Regions from separate parts of the Streptomyces liliiviolaceus genome, predicted to be linked through region 1. Evidence: riboswitches for the same ligand, from Rfam matches in the RefSeq annotation. Region 1 holds a riboswitch; each other region holds the start of a gene.
What was found. A riboswitch is a leader RNA that binds a small molecule or an ion and turns the genes downstream of it on or off. The one in region 1 is predicted to bind cobalamin.
Positions count from the first base shown of each region.

Region 2: it holds a riboswitch for cobalamin, as region 1 does, so the genes downstream of both, J8N05_RS25575 (energy-coupling factor ABC transporter permease) here and J8N05_RS17485 (cobalamin biosynthesis protein) in region 1, are expected to answer to the same signal.
Region 3: it holds a riboswitch for cobalamin, as region 1 does, so the genes downstream of both, J8N05_RS38490 (ABC transporter substrate-binding protein) here and J8N05_RS17485 (cobalamin biosynthesis protein) in region 1, are expected to answer to the same signal.

Region 1 covers NZ_JAGPYQ010000001.1:3,993,112-4,002,547, reverse strand. Annotated here, with positions in the region: gene J8N05_RS17490 (serine protease) at 1-2,815, opposite strand, end outside; cobalamin riboswitch at 3,013-3,154, shown strand; gene J8N05_RS17485 (cobalamin biosynthesis protein) at 3,271-4,233, shown strand; gene J8N05_RS17480 (cobyric acid synthase) at 4,230-5,774, shown strand; gene J8N05_RS17475 (putative cobaltochelatase) at 5,836-7,947, shown strand; gene cobO (cob(I)yrinic acid a,c-diamide adenosyltransferase) at 7,947-8,546, shown strand; gene J8N05_RS17465 (cobyrinate a,c-diamide synthase) at 8,546-9,436, shown strand, end outside.
Region 2 covers NZ_JAGPYQ010000001.1:5,865,335-5,874,770, reverse strand. Annotated here, with positions in the region: gene kstD (3-oxosteroid 1-dehydrogenase) at 1-1,493, shown strand, start outside; gene J8N05_RS25600 (GNAT family N-acetyltransferase) at 1,584-2,213, shown strand; gene J8N05_RS25595 (serine/threonine-protein kinase) at 2,268-3,932, shown strand; gene J8N05_RS25590 (energy-coupling factor ABC transporter ATP-binding protein) at 3,939-4,802, opposite strand; gene cbiQ (cobalt ECF transporter T component CbiQ) at 4,799-5,548, opposite strand; gene J8N05_RS25580 (energy-coupling factor ABC transporter substrate-binding protein) at 5,555-5,956, opposite strand; gene J8N05_RS25575 (energy-coupling factor ABC transporter permease) at 5,953-6,711, opposite strand; cobalamin riboswitch at 6,742-6,923, opposite strand; gene J8N05_RS25570 (nuclear transport factor 2 family protein) at 7,077-7,817, shown strand; gene J8N05_RS25565 (cellulase family glycosylhydrolase) at 7,986-9,436, shown strand, end outside.
Region 3 covers NZ_JAGPYQ010000002.1:711,423-720,858, forward strand. Annotated here, with positions in the region: gene J8N05_RS38475 (hypothetical protein) at 1-612, opposite strand, end outside; gene J8N05_RS38480 (ABC transporter ATP-binding protein) at 659-1,546, opposite strand; gene J8N05_RS38485 (FecCD family ABC transporter permease) at 1,543-2,571, opposite strand; gene J8N05_RS38490 (ABC transporter substrate-binding protein) at 2,568-3,608, opposite strand; cobalamin riboswitch at 3,676-3,862, opposite strand; gene J8N05_RS38495 (TIGR03767 family metallophosphoesterase) at 4,078-5,976, shown strand; gene J8N05_RS38500 (CoA-binding protein) at 6,200-6,607, shown strand; gene J8N05_RS38505 (MHYT domain-containing protein) at 6,650-7,531, opposite strand; gene J8N05_RS38510 (VOC family protein) at 7,759-8,556, opposite strand; gene J8N05_RS38515 (ArsR/SmtB family transcription factor) at 8,746-9,105, opposite strand; gene J8N05_RS38520 (cation diffusion facilitator family transporter) at 9,188-9,436, shown strand, end outside.

The sequences.
Region 1 (9,436 bases):
CCGACCGCAGGGCCGTGTCGTACACGCACTCCCCCGGCTTCAGCATGCCGTCGGGCGGCGCCTGTCCCGGTCCCCCGACCTCCTTGGTGTCGACTTCGACCAGACGTATCCAGGTGTCCAGCCCATCACAGGTTTCCGTGGGCCCGCCGACGAAGTGCAGCAGCCGGCGTCCATCTGCCGAGAAGTCCAGCGTCGCCGTCCGGGCCGCGGTTCTGTCCGGGCTCCATGTCCACGCCAGCGGCTCCTCGGCAACGGCCCGCTCCCCCTCCCCCACCTCCCAGATCCGCACCGCCCCGTCCGGCCCCCCGGCCGCCACCTTCGTCCCGTCGTCGCTGACGGTCACCGCGTCCGCCAGGGGCGGCGCTCCGGGCAGCGGGGTGGAGCGGATGTCATGGCCGCCCAGGCCCGACACCACGTACACCCGGATGCCCCGCGGCCCGTTGTGCAGGACGGCCATGCGGTGGCCGTCGGCCGAGGTGGCGGTCGACCGGACGTCCCCCGCCGGGAAGAGCCGGTGCACGGACTCCAGTGCGGACAGCGGCAGTTCATGGCGCATCAGCGCGGCCCTGGTCTGCGCCGTGTCGCTCGTGCGGGCCGCCGCGAGGGCCAGCAGGGCCGCGTCGACCGGGCTGTCGGAGAGGGCGTCGGCCTGCTCGACGAGTTTCTGCGCGGCGCTGTCGCGCCTGTCCCGTTCCTGGTCCCGGTTCAGGTCCCAGGCCACGTAGCTCAGACCCGCCGCGAGCAGCGCCAGGCAGGCCACGAGGGCGACGCCCGTGCGGCCCCGGCGCACCGATCGGCGCCTGTCGAGCCGGCTCAGGCGGATGAACTCGACCTCTTCCGAGGAGAGTTCACCTGGGCGCAGCGCGGCCATCGGCCTCGCGGCGGACAACTCCCGGCCGCGCAGCAGCAGTTCGCTCTGGCGGCCGGCCGCGTCCCACTCCCGCAGCCGTGCGCCGAGTCTGTCGTGCCAGAGCAGGAAGGCCCGTGACTCGTCGAGCCAGGAGCGCAGGGTCGGCCACTGGCGGACCAGGGACTCGTGGGCGAGCGCCACCGTCTCCCGGCCCGAGCTGTCGCGGCCGATGACGAGTAGCCGGGTCCTGGCCAACGCCTGTGCGGCGGCGCGCAGTTCGGCGGGCAGTTGCTCGAACCCGCAGGCCACCCTGGTGAACTCCCTGCCCTTGGCCGGTCGGGCGAGGCGTTCGAAGAGCCGGCGGGCGGTCGCCTCGTCGGGCCCTTCGGGCTCTTTGCAGACCTGCGCCAGCTGGTGGTCGGCGTAGCGGGAGAGGGCCCCTTCCACTCCGCCGATCTCGCGGTACGCGGCGTGCGTGAGCCGCCCGTGCTCCTGCCGCTCCCAGAGTTCGGCCAGGGCGAACTCGACGAGTGGCAGAGCGCCCGGTTCGCTTCCCGCGTCGGCGACGACGAGTTCGGCGAGGCCCGGCTCGAACTCCACGCCGGGGATGCCGTCGACCGGTCTGCGGACGATCTCGTCCAGTTGGCCGGGGGTCAGCGGGCCCACCATCTGGACCGTGCCGCTCAGTTCCTGGGCCCGTCCTCCGGCGACGAGTTCCTCCATCGACGCGGAGCGCAGGGTGGCCAGCACGCGGAGGCTGCCGCCGCCCGGCCGGGTCGCCCGGGTCATCGGCAGCAGGGTGTCCAGGAGCGCCCGGGCCTCGTCGGGGCGCGTGCCCACGGTCTCCTCGAACTGGTCGAGGACGATGACATGCCCGGCCGTGCCCGCCTGTTCCAGAATGCGGGCGCCCTCCAGGACGGCTCTCTCCAGGACGGTTCTCTCCGTCGCACGGTCCTCGGGCACTTCCCACGCCGGGCCGTGACGGGACCCGGGCGCGGCGGGGAACTGCCGGTTCAGCGCCGCCGCGAGCGCCGTCACCGGGTACGTGTCCGGCTGCCCCACGAAGTCGGTGACCGTGTAGCCCGAGGCGCGCAGCAGAGGCAGCACACCGGCGCGTACCAGCGACGACTTGCCCACGCCCGAGGCCCCCACGACCGGTACGAAAGGGGTGGTGCGGACCGCCGCCGCGATGCGCTCGCTGTCGGCGTGCCGGGCGAAGAAGACCGGGGCGTCCTGCTCCCGGAACGGTTCGAGTCCTCGGAACGGGCTGGCCCTCAGCGAGGGGTCGAGGCCCAGCAGCAGCGCGGCGGGGATGAGGTACGCGGTCGTCGCGCCGGAGCCCCGGTCCGCGGCGACGGTCATGCCGACCACACCGCCCTGCTCGGTGTCCCACACCGGCGCCCCGCTGAACCCCTGCCCGATGGCGGGCCCGTGGAACGCCTCCCGGGCCTCCATGGACGTCCAGCCCCTGCCGACCGGCGCCCGGAGCCGCCCCTGCACCCAGACCCCGTGGTCGCCGGTGCGCCGCGGGAAGCCCAGGACGCGGAACGGGTGGTCCCACACGGCGGCGCCGCCCGCGAAACGGACCGGCGCGGTTCCGGGGACGGGCACCCCGCACCCCCCGCCGTCCCCGCCGTCCCTGCCATCCCTGCCGTCCCCGCCATGTCCTCCTTCCAGGGTCAGCAGCGCGATGTCACCGCCGCCGTCCTCGCCGACCGGCCGCCAGTGGACGACCCTCGCCCGCAGCGGCGGGGAGGCGGCCGGGGACAGCAGCGGGAAGTCGACCGTCACCGACGGTTCCGGAGGCAGCGGATCTGTCTCCTCCGTACCGAGGGTGCGGGCCACGACGTGCGCGCAGGTGCACAGCGTTCCCTCCGCGATCAGGAACCCGCTGCCGGTGACCTCACCGTCCTCGGTGCGGAACCGTGCGATACCCCGGGTCAGTCCGTCGTCGACATGCGCCACTGCTCGGCCCCTCCCCGTGCGCCGCGCGACTCAGGCTCATGTCTCGCATGTCACGGACAGTGATCGCAAGGGTGGGGGCGAGAGTCCCTTCCCCACGCGCGATTCCACGTCCGCGGCGACCGGTCCGCGGGGAGGGCCCGTCGGTGGATGTGGGTCTCAGCACACTCTCCCGTCGCAGGTCAACAGCAAGTTGACGGGTGTTCTCGGACCGTGGTGGACTGCCGAGGCCATGTACGTCGGCAGAAGAGGAAGCCGGTGCGAATCCGGCGCGGTCCCGCCACTGTTACCGGGGAATCGATCCCCCCGGGAGCCAGGAACTCTCGCCGTCGGTCTCGTCGAACCAGGGCGTGGACACCCTGAGTGAGGACATATCGCCATGCGCGCCCACCTGTTGTGGACCAGTGTGCCCGGGCCCGGCACCGGGCTCTCGCCCGATGCAGCGGCGGGCTGAACCGATGCGAGCCGATCGCGTCTTCGCGTACGGCGCCGCCGCCGGCCTCCTCGCCGACCTGCTGCTCGGCGATCCCCGCCGAGGGCATCCGGTCGCCGCGTTCGGGCGGGCCGCGGGAGCCGTCGAGCGGGCCCTGTGGCGCGACCACCGGGGATCGGGGGCGCTGCACACCGCCGTGTGCGCGGGCGGCGCCGTCTGTCTCGCCGTGGCCGCCGAGCGTTCCCTGCGTACCTCCGCCGTCGCCTCCGTCGCTCTGACCGCCGCCGCCACCTGGGCCGTCGTGGGCGGGACCTCGCTCGGCCGTGAGGCGCGGGCCGTCGGCGGGGCGCTGGCCGCCGGGGACATCGAGGTGGCCCGCGAGCGGCTGCCGCATCTGTGCGGGCGCGACCCGCAGGCGCTGGACGCCGACGGGATCGCCCGCGCGGTCGTCGAGTCGGTCGCCGAGAACACCTCCGACGCCGTCGTGGGCGCCCTGGTGTGGGGCGCGGTCGCGGGCGTACCGGGACTGGTCGGGTTCCGGGCCGTCAACACGCTGGACGCCATGGTCGGGCACAAGTCGGCCCGTCACCGGCGGTACGGCTGGGCCTCCGCCCGGCTCGACGACGTGGTGGGGTGGCCCGGGGCCCGGCTGACCGCCGCCCTCGCCGCCGTCGCCGGGGGGAATCCACGCGGGGCCGTCACCGCCTGGCGCGCCGACGCCGCCAGGCATCCGAGTCCCAACGCCGGGCCCGTGGAGGCCTCGTTCGCGGGGGCGCTCGGGGTACGGCTCGGCGGCACGCTCTCGTACGCGGGACGGGTCGAGCACCGGCCCGTGCTCAACGGTCCGGGGCGGGCCGTGGGGGTCGGGGACATCGAGCGGGCCGTCCGGCTCTCGCGCCGCGTGAGCGTGCTCGCGCTGGGCGCGAGTGTCGCCGGACGGCTGCTCGCCACGTCATGGGTGCCGAAGGCGAAAGGGCGTACGTCATGAGCGGGGGAACGGGCGGGAGGCCCGGCGGCGGACCGGGTGGCGGGCTGCTCGTCGCCGGTACGACCTCCGACGCGGGCAAGAGCGTCGTGACCGCCGGGATCTGCCGGTGGCTGGTGCGTCAGGGCGTGAAGGTCGCGCCGTTCAAGGCGCAGAACATGTCGCTGAACTCGTTCGTGACAAGGGAGGGCGCCGAGATCGGACGGGCGCAGGCCATGCAGGCGCAGGCCGCCCGCGTGGAGCCCTCCGTGCTCATGAACCCCGTCCTGCTCAAGCCGGGCAGCGACCGCAGCAGCCAGGTGGTCCTGATGGGCAAGCCCGTGGGCGAGTTGAGCGCCCGCGGCTATCACGGCGGACGCCAGGAGGCGCTGCTCGGGACCGTGCTGGACTGTCTGGCCGAGTTGCGGGGCACGTATGACGCGGTGATCTGTGAGGGGGCGGGCAGTCCCGCCGAGATCAATCTGCGGCGCACCGACATCGTGAACATGGGGATCGCGCGGGGCGCCCGGCTGCCCGTGCTCGTGGTGGGGGACATCGACCGCGGCGGGGTGTTCGCCTCGTTCTTCGGGACGGTGGCACTGCTGTCGCGCGAGGACCAGGAGCTGGTCGCCGGGTTCCTCGTCAACAAGTTCCGCGGGGACGTCTCGCTGCTGGAACCCGGCGTGGACATGCTGCGCGGGCTCACCGGGCGGCACACCTACGGCATCCTGCCCTTCCGGCACGGGCTCGGCATCGACGAGGAGGACGGGCTCAGAGTGTCCCTGCGGGGAGCGGTGCGCGAGTCCGAGGTCTCCTCCCCCGTCGGCGAGGACATCCTGCGGGTCGCCGTCTGCGCGATCCCCCTGATGTCCAACTTCACGGACCTGGACGCCCTCGCCGCCGAACCGGGCGTCGTCGTACGGTTCGTGGACCGCGCCGAGGAACTCGTCGACGCCGACCTGGTCGTCGTGCCCGGCACCCGCGGCACCGTCAAGGCCCTGGAGTGGCTGCGGCGGCGCGGCCTCGCGGACGCCCTGGTGCGCAGGGCCGCCGAAGGCCGCCCGGTGCTGGGCATCTGCGGCGGCTTCCAGCTCCTCGGCGAACACATCGAGGACGAGGTCGAGTCGAGGGCCGGTGCCGTCGACGGCCTCGGACTCCTCCCCGTACGCGTCCGGTTCGCGCGCGAGAAGACCCTGACCCGGCCCGTCGGCGAGGCGCTCGGCGAACCCGTCCAGGGGTACGAGATCCATCACGGGGTCGCCCAGGTCACCGGCGGGGAAGCCTTCCTGGACGGCTGTCGGGTCGGCGAGGTCTGGGGGACGCACTGGCACGGCTCACTGGAGTCGGACGGTTTCCGGCGTGCCTTCCTGCGCGAGGTGGCCGCCGCCGCGGGGCGCCGCTTCGTACCGGCCGCCGACACCTCGTTCGAGGGGCTGCGCGAGGAGCAGCTCGACCGGCTGGGCGATCTGATCGAGGAACACGCGGACACGGACGCGCTGTGGCGGCTCATCGAGTCCGGCGCACCGGCCGGACTGCCCTTCATTCCACCGGGAGCGCCCGTATGAGCGTGTGCGAAGGCCGCCTGGACCACGAAGTCCGTATGGGCTATTGGGAGGACGACAACCAGTGAGTACCCCGTTTCCGTTCACGGCCGTGGTCGGCCAGGACGACCTGCGCCTGGCACTGCTGCTGAACGCCGTCTCCCCCGCGGTGGGCGGTGTGCTCGTCCGCGGCGAGAAGGGCACCGCCAAGTCCACCGCCGTGCGCGCGCTTTCGGCGCTCATGCCGCAGGTCGACGTCGTCCCCGGCTGCCGTTTCTCCTGCGCGCCCGACGCCCCCGACCCGGCCTGCCCGGACGGCCCCCACGAGGTGGGGCCGGGTGTGCCGCGTCCCGCGCGGATGGTCGAACTGCCCGTCGGCGCCTCCGAGGACCGCCTCGTCGGCGCGCTCGACATCGAACGGGCTCTCGCGGAGGGCGTGAAGTCCTTCGAGCCCGGCCTGCTGGCCGACGCCCACCGCGGACTCCTGTACGTGGACGAGGTCAACCTCCTCCACGACCACCTGGTCGACCTGCTCCTCGACGCGGCGGCGATGGGTGCCTCGTACGTGGAGCGCGAGGGCGTCTCCGTACGGCATGCCGCGCGGTTCCTGCTCGTGGGGACCATGAACCCCGAAGAGGGCGAGCTGCGGCCGCAGTTGCTCGACCGGTTCGGGCTGACCGTCGAGGTCGCGGCCTCGCGCGAACCCGACCAGCGGGTGGAGGTCGTACGGCGGCGGCTCGCGTACGACGACGACCCGGAGGGGTTCGCGACGCGCTGGGCCGACGAGGAGTCCGACGTACGGGCGCGGATCGTGGCCGCGCGGGAGCTGCTGCCGTCGGTGCGGCTCGGCGACGGCGCGCTGCGGCAGATCGCGGCGACCTGCGCGGCGTTCGAGGTGGACGGCATGCGGGCCGACATCGTGATGGCCAGGACCGCCACCGCGCTGGCCGCCTGGGCGGGGCGGACCGACGTCCTCGCCGAGGACGTACGCCAGGCCGCGCTCCTCGCGCTGCCGCACCGGCGCCGGCGCAATCCGTTCGACGCGCCCGGTCTCGACGAGGACAAGCTCGACGAGACGCTGGAGGAGTTCGCGGGCGACGAGGACGGCCTGGGGGACTCCGATCCCGGCGACTCCGGCGATGGCGATGGCGATGAGGACCCGGATCCGGACGGTCCCGGTGGGGGTGGCGGCGGGCGGCCTCCGCAGGACGGGCCCGACGACGGCGGCGGTGACAGCGCCGATGGCGGCGACGGTTCCGGGGAGGTGCCCGCGCAGGGCGAGGCTCCCGCGAACGAGTCCGAGAGCGGCGGGGCGCCGTCCCCCGGCGCGGGCCAGCAGTCCCCCGTACGGGCCGCCGAGCCGTTCCGTACGAAGGTGCTGAGCGTGCCCGGGCTGGGCGAGGGGGCCGCCGGGCGGCGCTCGCGGGCCCGGACCGAGCACGGGCGCACCACCGGGGCGCGCCGGCCGCGCGGAGCGCTCACCGCACTGCACCTGGCCGCGACCGTGCAGGCCGCGGCGCCGCACCAGCGGGTACGCGGCCGGTCCGGGCCCGGTCTCGTCGTACGGCGGGACGATCTGCGGCAGGCCACCCGGGAGGGCCGCGAGGGCAACCTCGTGCTGTTCGTCGTGGACGCGTCCGGGTCGATGGCGGCCCGGCAGCGGATGAGCGCCGTGAAGGGGGCGGTCCTGTCCCTGCTCCTCGACGCCTACCAGCGGCGGGACAAGGTGGGGCTGGTGACCTTCCGCGGTTCCGCGGCCGAGGTGGCGCTGCCGCCCACGTCGTCGGTCGACGCGGCCGCGGCGCGGCTGGAGTCGCTGCCCACCGGCGGGCGTACGCCGCTCGCGGCCGGGCTGCTGCGGGCGTACGACGTGCTGCGGGTGGAGCGGTTGCGGGATCCGGCCCGGCGCGCGCTGGTCGTGCTGGTGACGGACGGGCGGGCGACCGGCGGGCCGGAACCGGTGGCGCTCGCCGGGCGGGCCGCCCGGCTGTTCGCCGCCGAGGGGATCGCGTCCGTCGTCGTCGACTGCGAGTCGGGCCTCGTGCGGCTCGGACTCGCGGGGCAGCTCGCGGGTGACCTCGGCGGGACGGCCGTGACGCTCGACGAGCTGCGGGCCGACTCGATCGCCGGGCTGGTCAGGGACGTACAGGGCAGCAGCCGAGGCAACAGCCAGGGCAACAGCAGGAGGGCCGCGTAATGCCTCAGGGACAGCCGAGTGTCGTACCGGACGACGGACTGACGACGCGTCAGCGACGGAACCGGGCGCTCGTCATGGTGCACACGGGCATCGGGAAGGGAAAGTCCACCGCCGCCTTCGGGCTCGCGCTGCGTGCCTGGAACCAGGGGTGGCCGATCGGGGTGTTCCAGTTCGTCAAGTCCGCGAAGTGGAAGGTCGGCGAGGAGAACGCGCTGCGCGTCCTCGGCGCCAGCGGTGAGGGCGGGTCCGTCGACTGGCACAAGATGGGCGAGGGCTGGTCGTGGGTGCAGCGCGACTCGCAGCTGGACAACGAGGCGAAGGCCCGCGAGGGCTGGGAGCAGGTCAAGCGGGACCTCGCCGCCGAGACGTACAAGCTGTACGTGCTCGACGAGTTCGCCTACCCGATGCACTGGGGCTGGGTCGACGTCGACGAGGTGGTGGAGGTGCTGCGGGGCCGGACCGGGACCCAGCACGTCGTCATCACGGGGCGCAACGCTCCTGAGAAGCTGGTCGGGTTCGCCGATCTGGTGACCGACATGTCCAAGGTGAAGCATCCGATGGACGCCGGTCAGAAGGGGCAGAGGGGCATCGAGTGGTGATGTCCCTCGGTTCTGCCTCGGAAGGGGCCGGGTCCGTCCCTCGGCTGGTCGTCGCCGCGCCCGCCTCCGGGAGCGGCAAGACCACCGTGGCCACGGGGCTGATGGCCGCGTTCGCCTCGCGGGGGCTCGCCGTGTCCCCGCACAAGGTCGGGCCGGACTACATCGATCCCGGGTACCACTCGCTCGCCAGCGGGCGCGTGGGACGCAATCTCGACTCCTACATGTGCGGCCCCGAGCTGATCGCGCCGCTGTTCGCCCATGGGGCGCGCGGATGCGATCTCGCCGTGGTCGAAGGCGTGATGGGGCTGTTCGACGGGGCTTCCGGGGAAGGGGAGTTGGCCTCCACCGCCCATGTGGCGAAGTTGCTGCGGGCGCCCGTGGTGCTGGTCGTGGACGCGTCCTCGCAGTCCCGGTCGGTGGCCGCGCTCGTGCACGGGTTCGCCTCCTGGGACGCCGGGGTGCGGATCGGCGGGGTGATCCTCAACAAGGTCGCCTCCGACCGGCACGAGGCGTTGCTGCGGGAGGCGATGGACCAGTCCGGGGTGCCGGTGCTGGGCGCTCTGCGGCGGGCCGAGGAGGTGGGGACGCCGTCCCGGCATCTGGGGCTGGTGCCCGTGGCCGAGCGGCGGGCCGAGGCCGTTGCCGCTGTCGCGGCGATGGGGGCGCGGGTGCGGGCCGGGTGTGATCTGGAGGCGTTGTTCGCGCTGGCGCGCAGTGCCGGGGAATTGGGGGGTGGGGCTTGGGACGCGGGTGAGGTGCTGGGTTTCTCGCCCCCGCCGCCCCTTCCCGTTCCCGTTCCCGCAGGGGGGCTGCGCCCCCTCGCCCCCCGGATCGCGCTTCGCGCTCATCCTCAAACGCCGGACGGGCTGAAAGGTGCCCCGGTCGTCGCC
Region 2 (9,436 bases), 1.9 Mb from region 1:
ACCCGGTGATCCTGGCCGCGGGCGTCCCCGACACCCCGGCCAAGGCGGCGAGCTATCTGGCGGCCGTGGTCGGCCCCGAGGTCTCCGCGGACCGCAGACAGGCCTTCCTCGGGCAGGGGCCCGCCATGATCTCCTTCGTCATGGCCAACAGCCCGTCGCGGTTCCGCTTCATGGAGGGCTACAGCGACTACTACCCGGAACTGCCCGGCGGGCTGCCGGGCGGCCGTTCCATCGAACCCGCCCAGCTCGACGGGAACATCCTCGGGGCCGAACTCGCCCGGCTGAACCCCCCGTACCTCCCGGTGCCCAGCGGCATGGTCGTCTTCAGCACCGACTACAAATGGCTCGCCCTCTCCGCGGTCAGCGTGAAAGGAGCCGCCGTCGCCACCGAGTGCCTGGCCCGCGGGACCAGGGCCGCGCTCCTCGGCCAGAAGCCCCTCACCATGGGCCAGTCACTGGCGGCCGGCCTGCGCGCCGGACTGCTCGCGGCCCAGGTGCCGGTGTGGCTGAACACCCCGCTCACCGAGCTGTACACGGAGAACGGCACCACCGCGGGAGCCGTGGTGACCAGGAACGGCGCCCCCGGCCTGGTCAGGGCCCGCCGCGGGGTCATCGTCGGTTCGGGCGGCTTCGAGCACAACGCGGCCATGCGCGCCCAGTACCAGCGACAGCCCATCGGCACGGAGTGGACGGTCGGCGCGAAGGAGAACACGGGTGACGGGATCCGGGCGGGCCAACAGGCGGGCGGCGCCCTCGACCTGATGGACGACGCCTGGTGGGGCCCGGCCATCCCGCTGCCCGGCCAGCCGTACTTCTGCCTCGCCGAACGCACCCTGCCCGGCGGACTCCTGGTCAACGCCGCCGGAGCGCGCTTCGTCAACGAGGCGGCGCCCTACAGCGATGTCGTGCACACCATGTACGACAGGAACGCGACCGCCCCGCACATCCCGGCCTGGCTGATCGTCGACCAGAACTACCGCAACCGCTACCTCTTCAAGGACATCGCCCCGACCCTCGTCCTCCCCGACGCGTGGTACGAGTCAGGCGCCGCCCACAAGGCCTGGACGCTCGACGCCCTCGCCCAGGCGATCGGCGTGCCGGCGGCCGCCCTGCGGACCACCGTCGACCGCTTCAACAGCCTGGCCCGGAGCGGCACCGACAGCGACTTCCACCGTGGCGACAGTGTGTACGACCACTACTACACCGACCCCGCGATCCTCCCGAACTCCTGCCTGGCACCGCTGTGGCTGGCCCCCTACCACGCCTTCAGGATCGTCCCGGGCGACCTGGGCACCAAGGGCGGCCTGCGCACGGACGCCCGGGCGCGCGTGCTGCGCCCGGACGGATCCGTCGTCCCCGGCCTGTACGCCGCCGGGAACGCCAGCGCGGCCGTCATGGGGCACAGCTACGCGGGCGCGGGCTCGACGATCGGACCGGCGATGACGTTCGGCTACATCGCCGCCCGGGACATCGCGGCGGCCACCGGAACCTGAAGCCGGGCGAGAAGCCGGTGCTCGCCGGGGTGAAGCCGTCCGGGAGAACTCGGTTGTGGGAGCGCTCCCGCGGGAGCCAGGATGCTCGCCATGCGCCCACAGCCGAGCATCCGCCCCTACCGACCCGCCGACCGTGCCGCCGTCGCCGACATCTGTGTGCGAACCGCCCTGGACGGAGGGGATTCGCGGGAGCGCTACCCCGACGAGGAGCTGATGCCGTCCCTCTTCGCCGCGCCCTACTGCCACCTGGAGCCGGAACTCGCCTTCGTCCTGGACGACGGATCGGGCCGCGCGGTCGGCTACGTCCTCGGCACCGCCGACACGGAACGGTTCGTCGAGCACTTCCGCACGGCCTGGATCCCGCGGGTCGCCGGACGCTATCCCGAACCCACCGCGCAACCCCGGACACCCAGCGAGGAGATGATCGTCCTCCTGCACACCCCCGAGCGGATGATCCTGCCCGACCTGGCCGCGTATCCGGCACATCTGCACATCGACCTCCTGCCGGACTGGCAGCGCCGGGGCTTCGGGCGGGGACTGATGAGGACGTTCCTCGCCGCCCTGCACGACCGCGGCGTCCCGGCGGTCCATCTGGGCATGGTCACCGCCAACACCGCCGCGCGGGCCTTCTACGACCGCCTCGGCTTCCACGAGATCCCCGTACCCGACCCCGGCCCCCTCACCTACCTCGGCAGGCCGACGGCCGCGGGCACTCCGTGAGGGCACACCCGCCCGGGGGAAGGCCTGTCGTACCCGTCCTCTAAGCTCCCGCGCATGAACAACGGGGACTCCGGCAGACGGGTCATCGACGGACGGTTCCGGCTGGAGGCACGGCTCGGCGGCGGTGGGATGGGCACGGTCTGGCGGGCCACGGACCTGGCCCTGCACCGTAACGTGGCCGTCAAGGAGGTCAGGCCCCCGGACATCGACCTCGCCGAGTACGACCCGCAGGGTGCGCGGCTGCTGCGGGAACGGGTGCTGCGCGAGGCCAGGGCACTCGCGAGGATCGACCACCCGAACGTCGTGACGATCCATCACATCGTCGACGGCGGCGAAGGAACGTACCCGTGGATCGTGATGGAACTGGTCGGCGGCGGCTCGCTCGCCGACCGTCTGGAGCGGGGCCCGACGGACCCCGTGGAGACGGCACGGATCGGGCGGGAGGTCCTGGCCGCGCTGCGGGCCGCGCACGACGCCGGCATCCAGCACCGGGACGTCAAGCCCGCCAACGTCCTGCTGCGCCCCGACGGCCGCCCCGTGCTCACGGACTTCGGGATCGCGGCGATCCGCGAGTCGACGGCCCTCACCGCCACCGGCTCGATCATCGGTACGCCCGACTACATGGCACCCGAGCGCATCGCGGGCGACGACGGCGGGCCGGCATCGGACCTGTGGTCGCTGGCGATGATGCTGTACGCCGCCGTCGAGGGCCACCATCCGCTGCGCAGGGGCACGACGATGGCCACCCTCGCGGCCGTCCTGTACGAGAACGTTCCGCCGCCCCGCAAGGCGGGCCCGCTGGCGGACGCGTTGATGCGGGTGCTGGTGCGGGACCCCCAGGCACGCCCGGACGCCGGGACGTTCGACCGCATGCTGACGGCCGTGAGCGCGGGCGCGGGCGTGGGCACGAGCGCGGGCGTGGCCGCGGCTCCCGGCGAGGCTGTGGCCGACGCCGTACCCGCGGCCCGTACGGAACCCACCTCCTACCGGCTCACGCCCCCGCAGGATGCCGTGCCCCGGTCGCCCGGCCCGGCCCCCGTACGACCCGCGCGGCGGGGACGCCGGGCCGCGGTCGCGCTGTCCGCCGTCGGAACGGTGCTGGTGGGTGTGCTGGCCTGGACCCTGCTGCCCGACTCGGAGGGCTCGGGATCGTCGGCCTCGGGCGATTCCACGAACGGAGCGACGGCGGATCCGTCGGCCGACACCTCCTCGACGGGAACGGCCGACAAGAGCCCCACGCCCCGGCGGACGGAACGGAAGACGCCCACGAACCTGCTGACACCGGACGGCATCCGCACCGCGGTCAAGGCCCTGGAGAAGGAGACGGGCCGCGACCGGTACGGCAACCTGACGGTCTACCCCGAATACGTCTCCGCGCAGGTGATGGTCGAGGGCAGCCGGACCGGTTACCAGCAGTACACCTACTACGTGGGCCGGGGCGTCCAGGAGACCCCGATCAAGGCGCAGCTGGCCGGCGGGGCCCAGCCGATGACCCTGGACGGCCTCGCCTGGGACAGGCTCCCCGCGCTGCTCGCCGAGGCGGAGAAGAAGCTGAACGTCGACGACGCGACCACCCGCTACCTCGTGGTCAAGTCACCGAACGACCTGTTCGACCGGGGCGCAGAGATGCTTGTCTACCTCTCCGACGAGTACAACAGGAGCGGCTATCTGCAGGCCGACGCCCGCGGGAAGGTGACCAGGGTGACCCCCGCGGACTGACGGCGGTCAGTTGTCGGCCGGCACCGGGGGAGCGGAACGCCGTGAGGCCATCGCGGCCAGTTCCTCCGCGGTGCGCGGGCCGGTGTCCGGAGAGGTCAACAGGCCCTGCGCGCGCAGCAGTTCGGCCACGGCGATCCCCCAGGGCAGTCGCAGTCCCGCCTGCTCCAGGAGGTCCGTACGGGCCAGGGTCGCGTCCGCGGGGCCGGTGACCGCTCCGGACGGGGTGAGCAGGGCCGCGTCGTCGGCCCAGCGCAGGGCGAGGTCCACGTCGTGCGTCGCCATCACCACGGTCGTGCCGCTCTCACGCAGCCCGTCCAGGGTCGCGATCAGCCGCTCCTGGCCGTCCGGGTCCAGCCCCGCGGTCGGTTCGTCGAGGATCAGGACCCGCGGCCGCATCGCCACGGCGCCCGCGATCGCGGTCCGCTTGCGCTGCCCGTAGGAGAGCAGATGGGTGGGGCGTTCGGCCAGGGCCGAGATGTCCAGCGCGGCGAGCGCCTCGTCCACCCGGGCCCGTACCTCGGTGTCGGGCAGGCCGAGGTTCAGCGGACCGAACGACACGTCCTGGAAGACGGACGCGGCGAACAACTGGTCGTCCGGGTCCTGGACCACCAGCTGGACGGTCGTGCGCAGCAGGGTCAGGCCCTTGCGGTCGTACCGGACCGGCCGGTCCTCCACGGTCAACTGCCCGCTGTGCGGGCGCAGTCCGCCGCTGAGCAGCCGCATCAGGGTGGTCTTGCCACTGCCGTTGCGGCCGAGCAGGGCGAGCGCCCGCCCCGCGCGCACCTCGAAGTCGAGGCCGCTGAGCACGGTCGGGCCGTCCTCGTACGCGTAGGACGCGCCCCGCAGGGCGACCAGCACGGGCTCGCTCATCGCAGCGGCCTTTCCAGTACGAAGGTGAGTGCGGCCACCGCCGCGAGCAGCGCGACACTGGCGAGGGTGAAGCGCGCGGAGATCCGGGCCTCCGGTACCAGGACGCGCAGGGTGCCGTCGTAACCGCGGCCCGCCAGTCCGGCCTGCAGCCGGGTCGCCCGGTCGAAGGCCCGCACGAAGGCGGTGGCGCCGAGCCCGGCCAGCGAACGCCAGGTGGCGGCCCGGGTGGTGTGTCCGAGCCGGGCGGCCTGCGCCTCCCTGATCCGGCGCACCGAGTCGAGCAGCAGGAAGCTCATCCGGTACGTCACCAGGGCCACGTCGACGACCGGTGCGGGCACCCCGGCGTTGACCAGCCGCGGCAGCAGGTCGGACAGGGGAGTGGTGAACGCGAACAGGAGCACGCCGAGGGAGGCGGCCGAGGTACGCAGCAGGAGTTCCCCGGCGCGCACCGGACCGCCCTCGGCCAGCGTCACGAACCCGTCCGGGCCGCCGACCTGGAGCAGCAGCGGCAGCGCACCGGTCACGCAGAAGCCCAGCGGCACCCGGTAGGCGCGCCAGAGCCGTCGGCCGGGTACCGCGGCCGGGCCCAGCAGCACGGTCAGGGCGGTCACCAGGACCAGGGCCGCGCCCGGCCAGGGCGGGAGGGAGATCGCCAGTACGGTCAGGCCGAGACCGAGCACGGCCTTGTCCACGGGATGGCGGCGGCGCCAGCGACTGCTGTGCGCCGCCGCGTCGATCGGCAGCACGAAGGTTCAGGCCCGTTCGGTCGGTCGGTTCTCTCCGGCCGCTGACCCACCGGCACCGACCGGTGCCTCCGCCGCCGGTGCCTGGCCGTCCTCCCGCTGTGCCAGGGCCCGCAGTTCGCCCTGGCGCCTGCCCCGGCGCAGGCCGAAGTAGTAGGCGAGGACGCCCGCGCCGAGGGCGGCCTGGAGGGCGAACAGCGCCGACTCGATCTCGCCGGACGGCGGCTCGTACAGGGGTGAGAACCACGGCTCGTAGTCCGGCTCGATCTCGGTGATAGCGGTCTCCGCCTCCGAGTCGGCGCCGGTGAACGGCTCCTCCTTGTGGTCGCCCATGCCGAAGGCCAGCGGCAGGACGGCGAGCGCGGCCACCACGAACAGCAGCAGGGCGTTGATCTTCGCGTTACGGCTCATCGGGCCACCGTCTCGTTCGTGTCGTTCGTGTCGTTCGTTTTGGGAGTCTCGGGCGTCCCGTTCGTTGCGGACCTGCCGGAAGGGGACCGCCTGCCGGCCAGGAACACACCGAGCCGGGTCAGTTCGCCCTTGCTCGACTGCACCAGCAGCCGCATCACGAGCACCGTGAGCAGGCCCTCGCTCACCGCGAGCGGGACCTGGGTGACGGCGAAGATCGAGCCGAACTTGCCGAGCGCGCCCAGGAACCCACTGCTCGGGTCGGGGAACGCGAGCGCCAGCTGCACGCTGGTGACGCAGTAGGTGGACAGGTCGGCGACGAACGCGGCGAAGAACACCGCGACCATCAGCGGCACGTCGAACCGCCGCAGCAGCCGGTACACCGCGTAGCCGGCCCACGGGCCGACGATCGCCATCGAGAAGACGTTGGCGCCCAGCGTGGTCAGTCCGCCGTGCGCGAGCAGCAGCGCCTGGAAGAGCAGGGTGATGGTGCCCAGGACCGCCATGATCGGCGGCCGGAACAGGATGGCGCCGAGGCCGGTGCCGGTGGGATGCGAACAACTGCCGGTCACCGACGGCAGTTTCAGTGCGGAGAGAACGAAGGTGAAGGCCCCCGACGCGCCGATGAGGAGCGTGCTCTCGGGATGTGCTCTGACCTCACGGGTGAGCGACCGGACTCCGTGGACGACGAACGGCGCCGACGCGACGCCCCAGGCGACCGCGTGCGCCGGAGGAAGGAAACCCTCGGCTATGTGCATGGCTCAGCAGACCCTCTCCAGCACCTCGTGGATGGTTGACGTGCCTTGGCCGGTCTCCTGGCTTACGGGTAACACCACCCGTGCTCCGCCTTCCCGGGTCCGAGGACCCAGTGGCTGCCCGTGAGGGCCGGAGCCGGACTTCCCGATCACAGTGGCGAGGGCCGCACCGGCATCACACCGATTTCCCGAGCACCAAGGCGTCGTGACAGTAGTGCGCGTACAGGGGTGGTGACAAGCGGCCCTCGGGGGGCGTGAGAGTGGTCACGCGGCGCGCGCCGGTTCGTAAGAGATGCTGCGGGGGTGTCGATTCGGCTCACCCCGGTTCGTCGGGGAGGCAAACGGTCTCAGGAACACCGGGAGGAACCATGAAGTACATGCTGCTGGTCTGTGGCGACGACACCGCCGACTCCTCGGGGATGACACCCGTCGAACCATGGGTGGAGGAGCTGAGCGTGCGCCGCGGTGTACGGCTGCACGGCCACCGGCTGCGCTCCCCGGCCGACGCGGTGACCGTGCGCGTGCGCGACGGTGAGGTGCTGCGCACCGACGGGCCGTTCGCGGAGACGAAGGAGCACGTCGCCGGGTACGACATCCTTGAGTGCGCCGGCCTGGAGGAGGCCGTGGAGGCCGCCGCGAAGCATCCGATGGCGACCGTCGGGGCCATGGAGGTGCGCGCGTTCTGGGACGACGAGGACGCCGAGGGGGAGATCCGCCGGCTCGACGCGGAACTGACGGCCGCCGGGCGGCAGCGGGACTTCGACCGGGCGATGGCCTGTTACGCACCGGACGTGGAGGTGTTCCACCCGGTGAGCGGCCTTGAGCAGCGCGGGGTCGAGGCGCTCCGCAAGGCCGAGGAGGTGTGGTTCTCGACGCTGTCCGGGCCGGTGGAGCGCGAGGTGCTCGAATTCCGCGTGCGGGTCGACGAGAGCATCGCCTTCAGCCACGCGCTCGTCCGGATGCGTGCCACACTGGCTGGCGGTCAGGCCCTGGACACCACGGCACGGGTGACCACCGGCTACCGGCTGACGGGCGACCGCTGGCTGATCGTCCATCAGCACACGTCCGTGCCCTTCGACACAGGAGCCCCCGCAGCCGCCGGGGCCTGACGCGACACGGAGGGGGCATCCGGGGCCTCCCGCAGGCCCCCTCCGGCACATCCGTTACGCGGCTGAGCGTGCGCCAAGTCTTGACGTGCTCCTGGCAAGGTGACTCTATGGGAGCGCTCCCACTTTCCCTCGATCCAAGTTTCTTGGCGCTCACTCCCTGGAGTCGCAGTGAGAAGAACAAGAAGCACGACACGGAAGAACCTCGTCAGCGCGTTCCTCGCCGGGCTGGCCGCCCTGCTCGGGCTCGTCGTTCTCGGCGCGCTCGTACCGACCGCCGCACACGCCCAGTTGCCCGGAGACCCGCCCGGCGCGTCCCCGGGCGCCCTCGCGACCGGCCTCCATATCGACGACGGCCGCCTGCTCGAAGGCAACGGCAACGATTTCGTCATGCGCGGCGTCAACCACGCCCACACCTGGTACCCGGGCGAGACGCAGTCACTGGCCGACATAAAGGCGCTCGGAGCCAACTCCGTCCGCGTCGTCCTCTCCGACGGACACCGCTGGAGCAAGAACAGCCCCGAGGACGTGGCCGCCGTCATCGCCCAGTGCAAGGCCAACCGGCTGATCTGCGTACTGGAGGTGCACGACACCACCGGCTACGGCGAGGACGCCGCGGCCGGCACGCTCGACCACGCGGCCGACTACTGGATCGGCCTCAAGAGCGTGCTCACCGGCCAGGAGAACTACGTCATCGTCAACATCGGCAACGAGCCCTGGGGCAACACCAACCCCGCGGGCTGGACCGATCCCACGATCGCCGCCGTGAAGAAGCTGCGCGCCGCCGGGTTCGAGCACACCATCATGGTGGACGCGCCCAACTGGGGCCAGGACTGGCAAGGAGTCATGCGGGCCAACGCCCAGGCCGTCTACGACGCCGACACCACCGGCAACCTCATCTTCTCGATCCACATGTACAGCGTCTTCGACACCGCGGCGGAGATCACCGACTACCTGAACGCGTTCGTCACCGCCGGACTCCCCATCCTCATCGGAGAGTTCGGCGGTCCGGCCGACCAGTACGGCGACCCGGACGAGGACACCATGATGGCCACGGCGCAGCAGTTGCGCCTCGGCTACCTCGCCTGGTCCTGGAGCGGCAACACCGATCCGATCCTGGACCTCACGATCGGCTTCGACCCCGCACAGCTCAGCTCCTGGGGCCAGCGCATCTTCAACGGCGCCAACGGCATCGCCCAGACCTCCAAGGAGGCCACGATCTACGGCGGCGGCACCCCGGGTGACACCCAGGCACCGACCGCGCCGGGCACCCCGGGTGCCTCCGCCGTGGCGGCCACCTCGGTGACCCTCACCTGGACCGCCGCCACCGACAACGTGGGCGTCACCGCCTACGACATCGTGCGGGTCAGCGGAAGCAGCGAGACCACGGTCGCCGCGGCCACCACCAACACCGCCACGGTGACCGGGCTCACCGCCAACACGGCGTACACCTTCGCCGTCTACGCGCGGGACGCGGCGGGGAACCGCTCGCCCCGCTCGGCCACGGTGACCGTCACCACCGCCGACGGCGGCAGCACACCCGGCACGAGCTGCTCCGTCGGCTACCGCGTCAGCAACGAGTGGCCGGGCGGCTTCCAGGGCGAGATCACCATCCGCAACAC
Region 3 (9,436 bases), on a different contig from region 1:
GGCGGCGCGCAGCTGTTCCCGCACGGGGTCGGGGATGGGACCCGAGGGCCGGGTGGCCCAGGTGGCGACAGCGCCCCGCCAGTGCTTCAACTGGTCCTCGGCGTCCGCGAGATCGGCGGCGTCGAGCCGCAGCTCCTCGGCCCGGGGTCGGGCGAGCAGGGCGAGGCGCAGGGCGGACGCGCTCTCGTCGTCCTGTGCCACCGAGCTCCCGATGTCGGCCGGGGCGACCTCGACGCGCAGCACGCCCGCCGCCTCGTCGGCAGTGCTCGCACTGCCGGGCGGCCCGTCGGTCCGGGCGCGCACGCTCAGCACCTGAGCCTCGCCGAGGCCGAGACCGGGGCCGGGGCCGCTGTCCCGTTCGTCCTCGAACGGCCGGATGCCGAGCGTCCGGGCCCGGGCGCGGAGGTCCGCGCGTCCCTCCGTACCGGTCAGCACGGTCCACACGGGCGTCCCGCCGATCTCCAGGGCCCGTACGAGGACGTCGGCGGTCAGGAGCACGCGCAGGCCGGTGGCGTCGGGGCGCTCCACGCGCGCCTCGACGCGGGTCAGGCCCCGGCGGGCCGGGGTGGCGGTGACGGGGTCGCCTGTTCGGGCGTCGGTGATACGCAGCACGGGCTGAGCGTAGGCGTGCGAAGGGCCGCGCGCAGGGATGCCGCCATCATTCCGGACACGCGTTCGCGAGTTCCTGGGGTGCGGGACGGCTCACGGTGCCCAGGAAACGCACGTGCGGCCGACCGCCGACGCCGTCGGCGCCGTCGCGGGTGACGGCGGTCCGTACGCCGTACACCTCGGCGATGAGGTCCTCGGTGAGCACGTCGCCCGGTGTCCCGGCGGCCACCACGCGTCCCTCGCGCAGGACGACGAGCCGGTCGCAGTACATCGCCGCGAGGTTGAGGTCGTGCAGGGCGACGACGCTGGTGACCGGCAGCGAGGTGACGAGGTTCAGCAGGTCGAGCTGGTGCTGGATGTCGAGGTGGTTGGTCGGTTCGTCCAGGAGGAGTTCGCGGGGTTCCTGGGCGAGGGCGCGGGCGATCTGCACGCGTTGGCGTTCACCGCCGGAGAGGGTGTGCCAGGACTGGTGCGCGCGGTCGGCGAGGCCGGTGCGGTCGAGGGCGTCGCGTACGGCCTTCTCGTCGGCCGGTGACGGGGGTGTCCAGGCGCGGCGGTGCGGGGTGCGGCCGAGGCGTACGACGTCCAGGACGCTCAACTCGACCTGCGTGTCGACCTGTTGCTCGACCACGGCGATACGGCGGGCGATGTCGCGGCGGCCCAGTTCGCCGAGTGGACGGCCGTCGAGGGTGACCACGCCCGAGGCGGGGGCGAGGACGCCGGAGAGCAGGCGCAGGAGCGTGGACTTGCCGGAACCGTTGGGGCCGAGGAGGCCGACGGTGGTGCCGGGGGCGGGGCTGATGCTGACGCCGTCCAGGATGACGCGCCCGTCGGCGGTACGGGTGACACGGTCGGCCCGGAGGCCAGCACCCTCGGCGGTCTCGGCGGTCTCGGCGGTCTTGACATGCTCGGTCGTCTCGACGTGCTCGGTCGTCATCGTGTCCTCCGCGTCCGGTACAGCACCAGCACGAACACCGGTACGCCGATGAGTGAGGTGACCACGCCCACGGGCACCTCCTGGGGGTCGAGCACGGTACGGGCCAGGGTGTCCACCCACACCAGGAACACCGCCCCGGCGAGGGCGGCGACCGGCAGCAGCCGGGCGTGGCCGGAACCCACCAACGCGCGGGCGGCGTGCGGCAGGACGAGACCGACGAAGCCGATCGCGCCCGCCGAGCTGACGAGCGCGGCCGTCAGCAGCGCGGTCACGCACAGCAGCACCAGCCGGGTGCGGGCCACGGACACCCCGAGGGTCGCGGCGGCGTCCTGGCCGAAGGCGAACGCGTCCAGCGTGCGCGCGTACGCCAGACAGACCGCCAGTGCGACCACCAGGACGGCGAGGCAGACCCAGACGTCCGTCCAGCCGACCCCGCCCAGTGAGCCGAGCAGCCAGAACAGCACCCCTCGGGTGGTCTCGGCGTCGGCGGCGGTCATCACCACGAAGGAGGTGAGCGCGGAGAAGAGCTGCATCGCGGCGACACCGCTGAGCACCACCCGGTCCGTCGTCCCGCCGAGGGTGTGGCTGAGCAGCAGCACGAGCCCGAACGACAGCAGCGCGCCGAGGAACGCGCCCGCCGAGACCGACACCAGGCCGCCGCCCGCGCCGAGGACGACCACGACGACCGCGCCGGTCGAGGCACCGGAGGACACCCCGAGGACGAAGGGGTCGGCGAGCGGGTTGCGCAGCAAGGACTGCATGACCGCGCCGCACACGGCGAGTCCGGCCCCGCAGACGGCGGCCAGCAGGGTGCGCGGCAGGCGCAGCTGCCAGACGATCCCGTCGCGGATGGGGCTCAGTTCCGTACTCCCCCACCCCAGATGGGAGGCGACCACGGACCAGACGTCGGCGACGCGGATGTCCGCGGGACCGATGGTGATCGCGACGGCGACGGAGGCGACGAGCAGTGCGGTGCCGGCCGCGCAGAGCAGTCCCACGCCCGGCCGTGCGATACGGCGGGTCACCCCTTGAGCCCGAACTCCCGCAGGGCGGCGGCCACTTGTTCGACGCCCTCGACGGTGCGGATGGTCGGGTTCATGGCCTGCCCGCTGAGCAGGACGTACCGCTTCTTCTTCACGGCGGTCATGTTCTTGGTGACCGGGTCGGACTCCAGGAACTCGATCTTCTTCTGCGCGGACTCGGCGGTCTGCGACTTGCGGGTCAGATCGCCGATGACGAGGACGTCGGGGTCGCGGTCGGCGACCGTCTCCCAGTTGATCTGGGGCCATTCCTCGTGGGTGTCGTCGAAGACGTTCTTCGCGTCGAACGCCCGGGTGATGATGCCGGGGGCGCCGCAGCAGCCCGCCATGTAGGGCGACTCGGAGTTGGCGAACCAGTACAGGAGGGAGACGTCCGAGGCGTCGATGCCCGCGGTGGCCTTCTTCATACGCTGCTGGAGCTCGGCGACCAGCTTGTCGCCCCGCCCCTGCACGCCGAACACCGCGGCCAGGTCACGTATCTCGCCATAGATCGCGTCGATGCCGAGGGGCTTCTTGCGGGCGCCGTCGCCGTCCCCGGTGTTGTCCTTGCCCGCGCAGTCGGAGGGCGAGACGTACGCGGGTACGCCGAGCTTCTCGAACTGCTCGCGGGTGGCGACGCCTCCCTTGCCGAGCGTGGACACGAACGAGGCGGCGACGAAGTCGGGGTCGGCGTCCAGGACCCGTTCGAAGGACGGGTTGTTGTCGGCGATCCGCTTCACCTGCGCGTCGGCCTTCTCCAGGCCCTTCATCACCGGGTCGGTCCAGGTGGCGCTGCCGGCCATCCGGTCGGCGAGGCCCAGCGAGAGCATGATCTCGGTGGTGCCCTGGTTGAGGGAGACGGCCTTGCGCGGCGGGGACTCCACGCGGACGGTGTGACCGCAGTTCTCCAGGGTGACGGCTGCCGCGGAGTCCTTGCCGGCCGAGCCGGTCGAGCCGGACGAGTCGGCGCCGCCGCAGCCGGTCAGCAGAATGACCCCGGAGACGAGCAGGGCGGCAGGGCGGGTGGGGCGTGCGATGGGCACGGAAGTTCCTCAGACGTCGAGGGCTCGAACGCGGAGCCCGGTCGTACGGTGCTCCCCCGCCGTCTCGGGACCGCGGAGGCCGCCAGCAGGTCTTCGGACTCGGGTTCACCCGGACGAGGCGCCTTCCCGGACCGTCGATCCGGTCCAGTGGCCGATGCCCCGCCCGTCACCCTCACCGCTGCGCGTCAGCTCCGGATTTCCACCGGATTCCCTGACCCACGTACATGGGTTCGACTGGCTTTCGCAAGCTATCACGGCGGCTTTCACGGCCGTGCGGCAGTGCGGTGGGGGGCGGCGGGGGCTCGGTGAGGGCTCTACGGGGACGCGGCGGGGATGTCGGTCTCCGTCGCCCGTTTCGTACGTTTCTCCTGTTCCGGCGGTGTTCACGGCGGCGCCACGCCCCTGCCCCCGCGGACTGAATGAGTGGTTCCGTTCAGCGCGTCGCCCGCAGGCACCGGAGGACCGACCCATGCCGCAGGACCAACCCACGACCGGAACCGCCGGAGGGGACACGGCCGAGGGGCACCTGTCCGCCGGGGAAGCCGCGGCCGCCGTCGACCGCCGTCGCTTGCTGCTCGTCTCCGGCACCCTCGCGCTGGCGGCGGGGGCGACGGCGGCAGCGGGAGCGGCGACCCTCGTCCCGCCGCGGCGCCCCGGCTCCCCCACCGCACCCGTCGCCGCCGAGCAGGTCGTCCCGCGGGCGGCCCGCGCCACCCGGCGGCCGGCGCCTTACGCGGCCACCACGCTGGAGACGACCGCCCGGCTGAGCGGAAGCCCGCGCTCCGGCACCTACCGCCGACTGGTCCCGGGCCCCGGCCTGCCCCTGGTCGTACGGGAGGAACTCGCGCCCGCCGCCACCGGCCGTCCGGACCGGCGGACCCCGCTCGCGTGCTTCGTCCAGTTCACCGACCTGCATCTGACCGATGTGCAGAACCCGCTGCGCACGGAGTTCCTGCGCTCGGGCGGAGCCGCCGCGTGGCGTGCCCAGGAGGCGCTGACCGTGGCGGGGGCGGTCGCGCTCGTGGAGCAGGTGAACGCGCTCGGCGAGGGCCCGCACACCGGTCTGCCGCCCGCGTTCGTGATGACCACCGGTGACAACGTCGACAACAACTCCGTGCTCGAACTCGACTGGTTCCTCACGCTGATGAGCGGAGGCCGGATCACCCCCGACTCCGGCGACCCGACGGCGTACGAAGGCGTCCAGGACTCGGGGCTCCCCCTCTACTGGCATCCGGAGGAACCGGCCCTGCGCGACCTGGACAAGCGGCGCGGACTGCCCGCCGTCCCCGGCTTCCTCACGGCCGCGCGAAGGCCGGTGACCAGCCCGGGGCTCCGCATCCCCTGGTACTCGACGGTGGGCAACCACGACGATCTGCCCGGCGGCTGCCTGTCGCCCGCGCTCGGCGACTTCGCGACGGGCTCCCGCAAGCTGCTGTCAGTCCCCGACACGGACAGGGCCGCCTACGCGAAGGCGCTGCGGACCGGCGACGACCCGAAGAGCGAGGTGCTCGAAGCGATCCTGCGACGGCACGCCCGCTCGGCGCGGACCGTGACGGCCGACGAGCGGCGCCGGCTGTGCAACCCGCACGAGTATCTGGCCGCGCACCTCGAACCCGGGCGGACGGGGGCGGGGCCGGTCGGTCACGGCTACACGCAGAACAGCCTGGACGGCGACCGGATGTACTACTCCTTCCGGATCGCCGAGAACGTCATCGGCGTCAGCATCGACACGACGTACCGCAGCGGGCACTACGAGGGATCACTGGACACCGACCAGCTCCGCTGGCTGGAGCGGACCCTCGCCGCGCACAGCTCCCGGTCGTACGACGCCGACGGCCGCCTCGTACGCAACCCCGGGGCCGACGACGCCCATGTGCTGGTCTTCAGCCACCACCACAGCCCGAGCATGACCCGCCGTCCCGACGCGGCCCGTTCGGAAGAGCGGCGGCACGACGGCGCGGAGGTACTGGCGCTGCTCGGCAGGTTCCCGAACGTGGTGGCGTGGATCAACGGCCACAGCCACGTCAACCGCGTGACACCCCACCCGCATCCGACCCCGGCCCGCTCCTTCTGGGAGGTCAACACGGCGTCCCACCTGGACTATCCGCACCACGCCCGGCTGATCGAACTGACCGACAACGGGGACGGCACGCTGTCGCTGTTCACCACGCTTATCGAATCCGCGGCCCCGCACCGCACGTCCCCCGACTTCACGGACCTGTCGGCGGTGGGCCTGGCGTCCCTCTACCGAGAACTGGCCTACAACGCCCCGAACATGACGGAGACCACACGGCCCGACCCCCACACGGCCTGGGCGGGCACTCCCCAGGACCGCAACGTGGAGCTACTGCTGACCACCGCCCTTTAGTCTCAGCCTCGCGGGGGCTGCCGTCTCTCCCGGGGCCCGGCGAACAGCCTGCTTTCAGGGGCGCGGGGAACTGCGCGAACGGCCCTCACCTGGCCGCACCCACCCAGAACCCCGCAGCCCCACCCCCGTGAGGGGAATCCCCGACCCGCGCCGAACGTTGTCCGCCGCAGACAGACCGTAAACAGACCGCGGACAGACACACCCCCACCCCAGGAGGCGACCCGTGTACGGCGACCCGGCAACGATCCGCAAGATCCTCACCGAGACCGGCGACACCTGGGCAGTCGTAGGCCTGTCGTCGAACGAACGACGCGCCGCGTACGGCGTCGCGGACGTGCTGAAGCGCTACGGCAAGCGCGTGATCCCCGTCCACCCGAAGGCGGAGACGGTCCATGGGGAGAAGGGATACGCCTCCCTGGAGGACATCCCCTTCGACGTCGACGTGGTCGACGTGTTCGTCAACAGCGACCTCGCGGGCCCCGTCGCCGACGAGGCCGTCGCCATCGGCGCCAAGGCCGTCTGGTTCCAGCTCGGTGTGATCGACGAGGCCGCGTACGAGCGCACCCGTGAGGCCGGCCTCGACATGGTCATGGACCGCTGCCCGGCGATCGAGATCCCCCGCCTGGGCTGACCCGGCGGAAGTGAACCCGCACCACCGACGCACCCACCCCGCTCACCGCTCGCGGCGCCCGGGCCCCCCGGGTCGGTACGCGCTCCGGTCCGTCCTCGGCGGAGCCTCGAACGCCGAGCCCGTCCAGGCGGGCGGTTGCGTACGCGGGTCGGGCGCCCGGCGGCGGGACGCGGTCCGGTTCCAGTCGCCGTCCCCGAGGACGAGCATCGGGTCGAACATGACGACGACTCCCGCGAGCGCCAGGAAGAGGACCGGGCCGATGAGCATCGGCAGCAGCAACGAGTGGGCCGAGTCGCCCGAGTCCGGTGCGCCGGCCGCGCCGTGCAGGTGGACGCTGACGGCCGCCATCCCCGTGTAGTGCATCCCGGTCACGGCGACGCCCATGACAAGGCTCGCCGCCAGGCTGGTCAGGAAGCCGCGGATCGCGACCGCCGCCCAGAGCGCGGCGGTCGCGGCGACGAGGGCGATCAGCACGGAGAGCGCGACGGTACGGACCTCGTACCGCAGGTCGCCGTTCAGACGGATGGCGGCCATGCCTATGTAGTGCATGGCCGCGACGCCGAGGCCGGTGAAGGTGCCCGCGATGAGCAGGTTCGTCGTGTTCGCGCCGCGATAGCCGACGGCGAAGACGCCGAGACCGACCACGGCGATCGCCACCGCGAGGCTGAGAATCGTCAGGCCGACGTCGTAGCGGATACGGCTTTCCTCGACCTGGAATCCGATCATGGCGATGAAATGCATCGTCCAGATGCCGCAGCCGATCGACGCCGCCCCGAGGGCGAGCCAACCCGGTCTCCAGGACTGGTCGTTACGCAGGGACCGGGTGATGCAGCGCAGCCCCAGGGCGGCTCCCAGGCAGGCCATGACATAGGCGGCGAGCGGTGTGACCGTTCCATAGCTGAATCCGTCGACTGTGCCTTGCATATGCCAACATCCCCCCGGAATACGACTGTTGCGGGGACATATGTACGTGCCACATCAGGGCGACAGCAAGGGGTTTCGTGCAATTGCAGCCAACGGAATTCCCTGTCGGCCACTTCCGGTCATGAAGAGGCCCTATCCAGCCGGAGGAAATCATTCTGGTGGCGCGGCCCACGACCGCGGCCCATGACCGCGGCCACCCGGCCCCGGATCCGGCCCCGGCCCCGCCTTCAGACCTGGGGCTTGGACGTCACCGTGAACTGCGCCCCGTCGGGATCCCGCAGCACCGCCTCCGTGGTGGTCGCGCCGTCCCGGACCGTACCGCCGTGCTCCAGCGCGGCACGGACGCAGGTCTCGACGTCCGCGACGGAGAAATGGACCTGCCAGTGGGGGCGGATCGTGGGATCGGGGGCGGCCTCCACCGCGCCGGAGTGGATACGGGCCACCACGTCGCCGTCGCTGCGCAGGACGACCTCGTCCCCGTCGTAGTGCACCTCGCAGCAGCCGGGACGCGAGGTCGCCCACTCCAGCACCTCGCCGTAGAACATCGCGGCGTCGAAGGCGTTGCGCGTGTGCAGTCGCAAGAAGGCGGGGGCGGCACGGCGCCAGGTCTCCCAGCCTGCGACGAGCTGGCCCTCCCAGATGCCGAAGACGGCTCCGTCGCGGTCGGCCAGCAGGGCCGCCCGGCCCGGCGGGAAGCCGATGGGCCCGACCGCCGCCGTGCCGCCGCGCTCCTGGCCCCGGGCCACCGCCTCGTCGGCGCTGTCCACGGCGAAGTACGGGGTCCAGGCGACGGCCATCTGCCACATCGTGGCCACCGCCGCGATGCCCGCGACCGGCACCCCGTCCGCGTAGGCGATCCGGAACCGGTCCATCAGCGCGGTCGTCCGGAACTGCCACCCCAGCACCGCCCGGTAGAAGTCCTCGGCGGCCTGCTGGTCGCGCGCCGTCAGGCTGACCCAGCACGGGGCTCCCGCGACCGAGTGGCTGGAGACGACGTCGTTGCGGACTCTTGCGTCGCTGTTCATGGCAGTACCGTTCCTGAGTCGTGCCGAGGGGGGTGGGCGGCACCCGGCAGCGTCGAGAGCGCAGGCCGGGCCGTGGTGCCGTCTTCCTCAGCATCCCCCGCCCGCGCCTCCTTCGCCCGGAGGTGGGTGGGGTCCCACGCCCCGAGTACCCGGCGCCCGGGCCCGAAACAGACGGGCGCCCAGGGCCGCTCAATCGTGCGCCGGCCTGTCGCGCAGCCGGTGGTCGGCCAGGTTCAGCGCCTCGTCGACGACCCGCCGCAGATGCCCGTCCCGCAGCGAATAGATCACCCGGCGGCCCTCCTTGCGTGTGTTGACGAGACCCGCGAGCCGCAGCCTCGCCAGGTGCTGGCTGACCGCCGGGCGGGCGGCCCCGCACCGCTCCGTGAGGGTCGTGACGTCCGCCTCGTCCTCGGCCAGGGCGTGCAGCAGGACGAGACGGGTGCGATCGCCCAGGAGGGCGAAGAGTTCGGCGGCGAGGGCGAACTGTTCCTCGCCGGGCGTGCGCGGATGCTCATCGTGCGCAGGTGACAGGTGCATGCGTGCGCTCATACGCACATAATGGCTCGGTGGGGCGGTCAGGTCCACCTGGTCGGGTCCACCTCGTTCATGGACATCCCGGAAAGGGGATCAGGTGAGCACCGAGCACGGGCACGAACACGGGCATGAACACGGGCCTCGGCGTAAGCACGGGCACCGGCTGCGGCACCGGCTGCGGCACCGGCTGACCCACCTCCTCACCCCGCACTCCCACGCCACCACCGACAAGGTCGACTCCGCCCTGGAGTCCTCGGCCCGCGGTATCCGTACGCTCTGGATCTCGCTGGCCGTCCTCGGTGCGACCGCCGCGGCCCAGGCGGTCGTCGTCGCCCTCTCCGGCTCG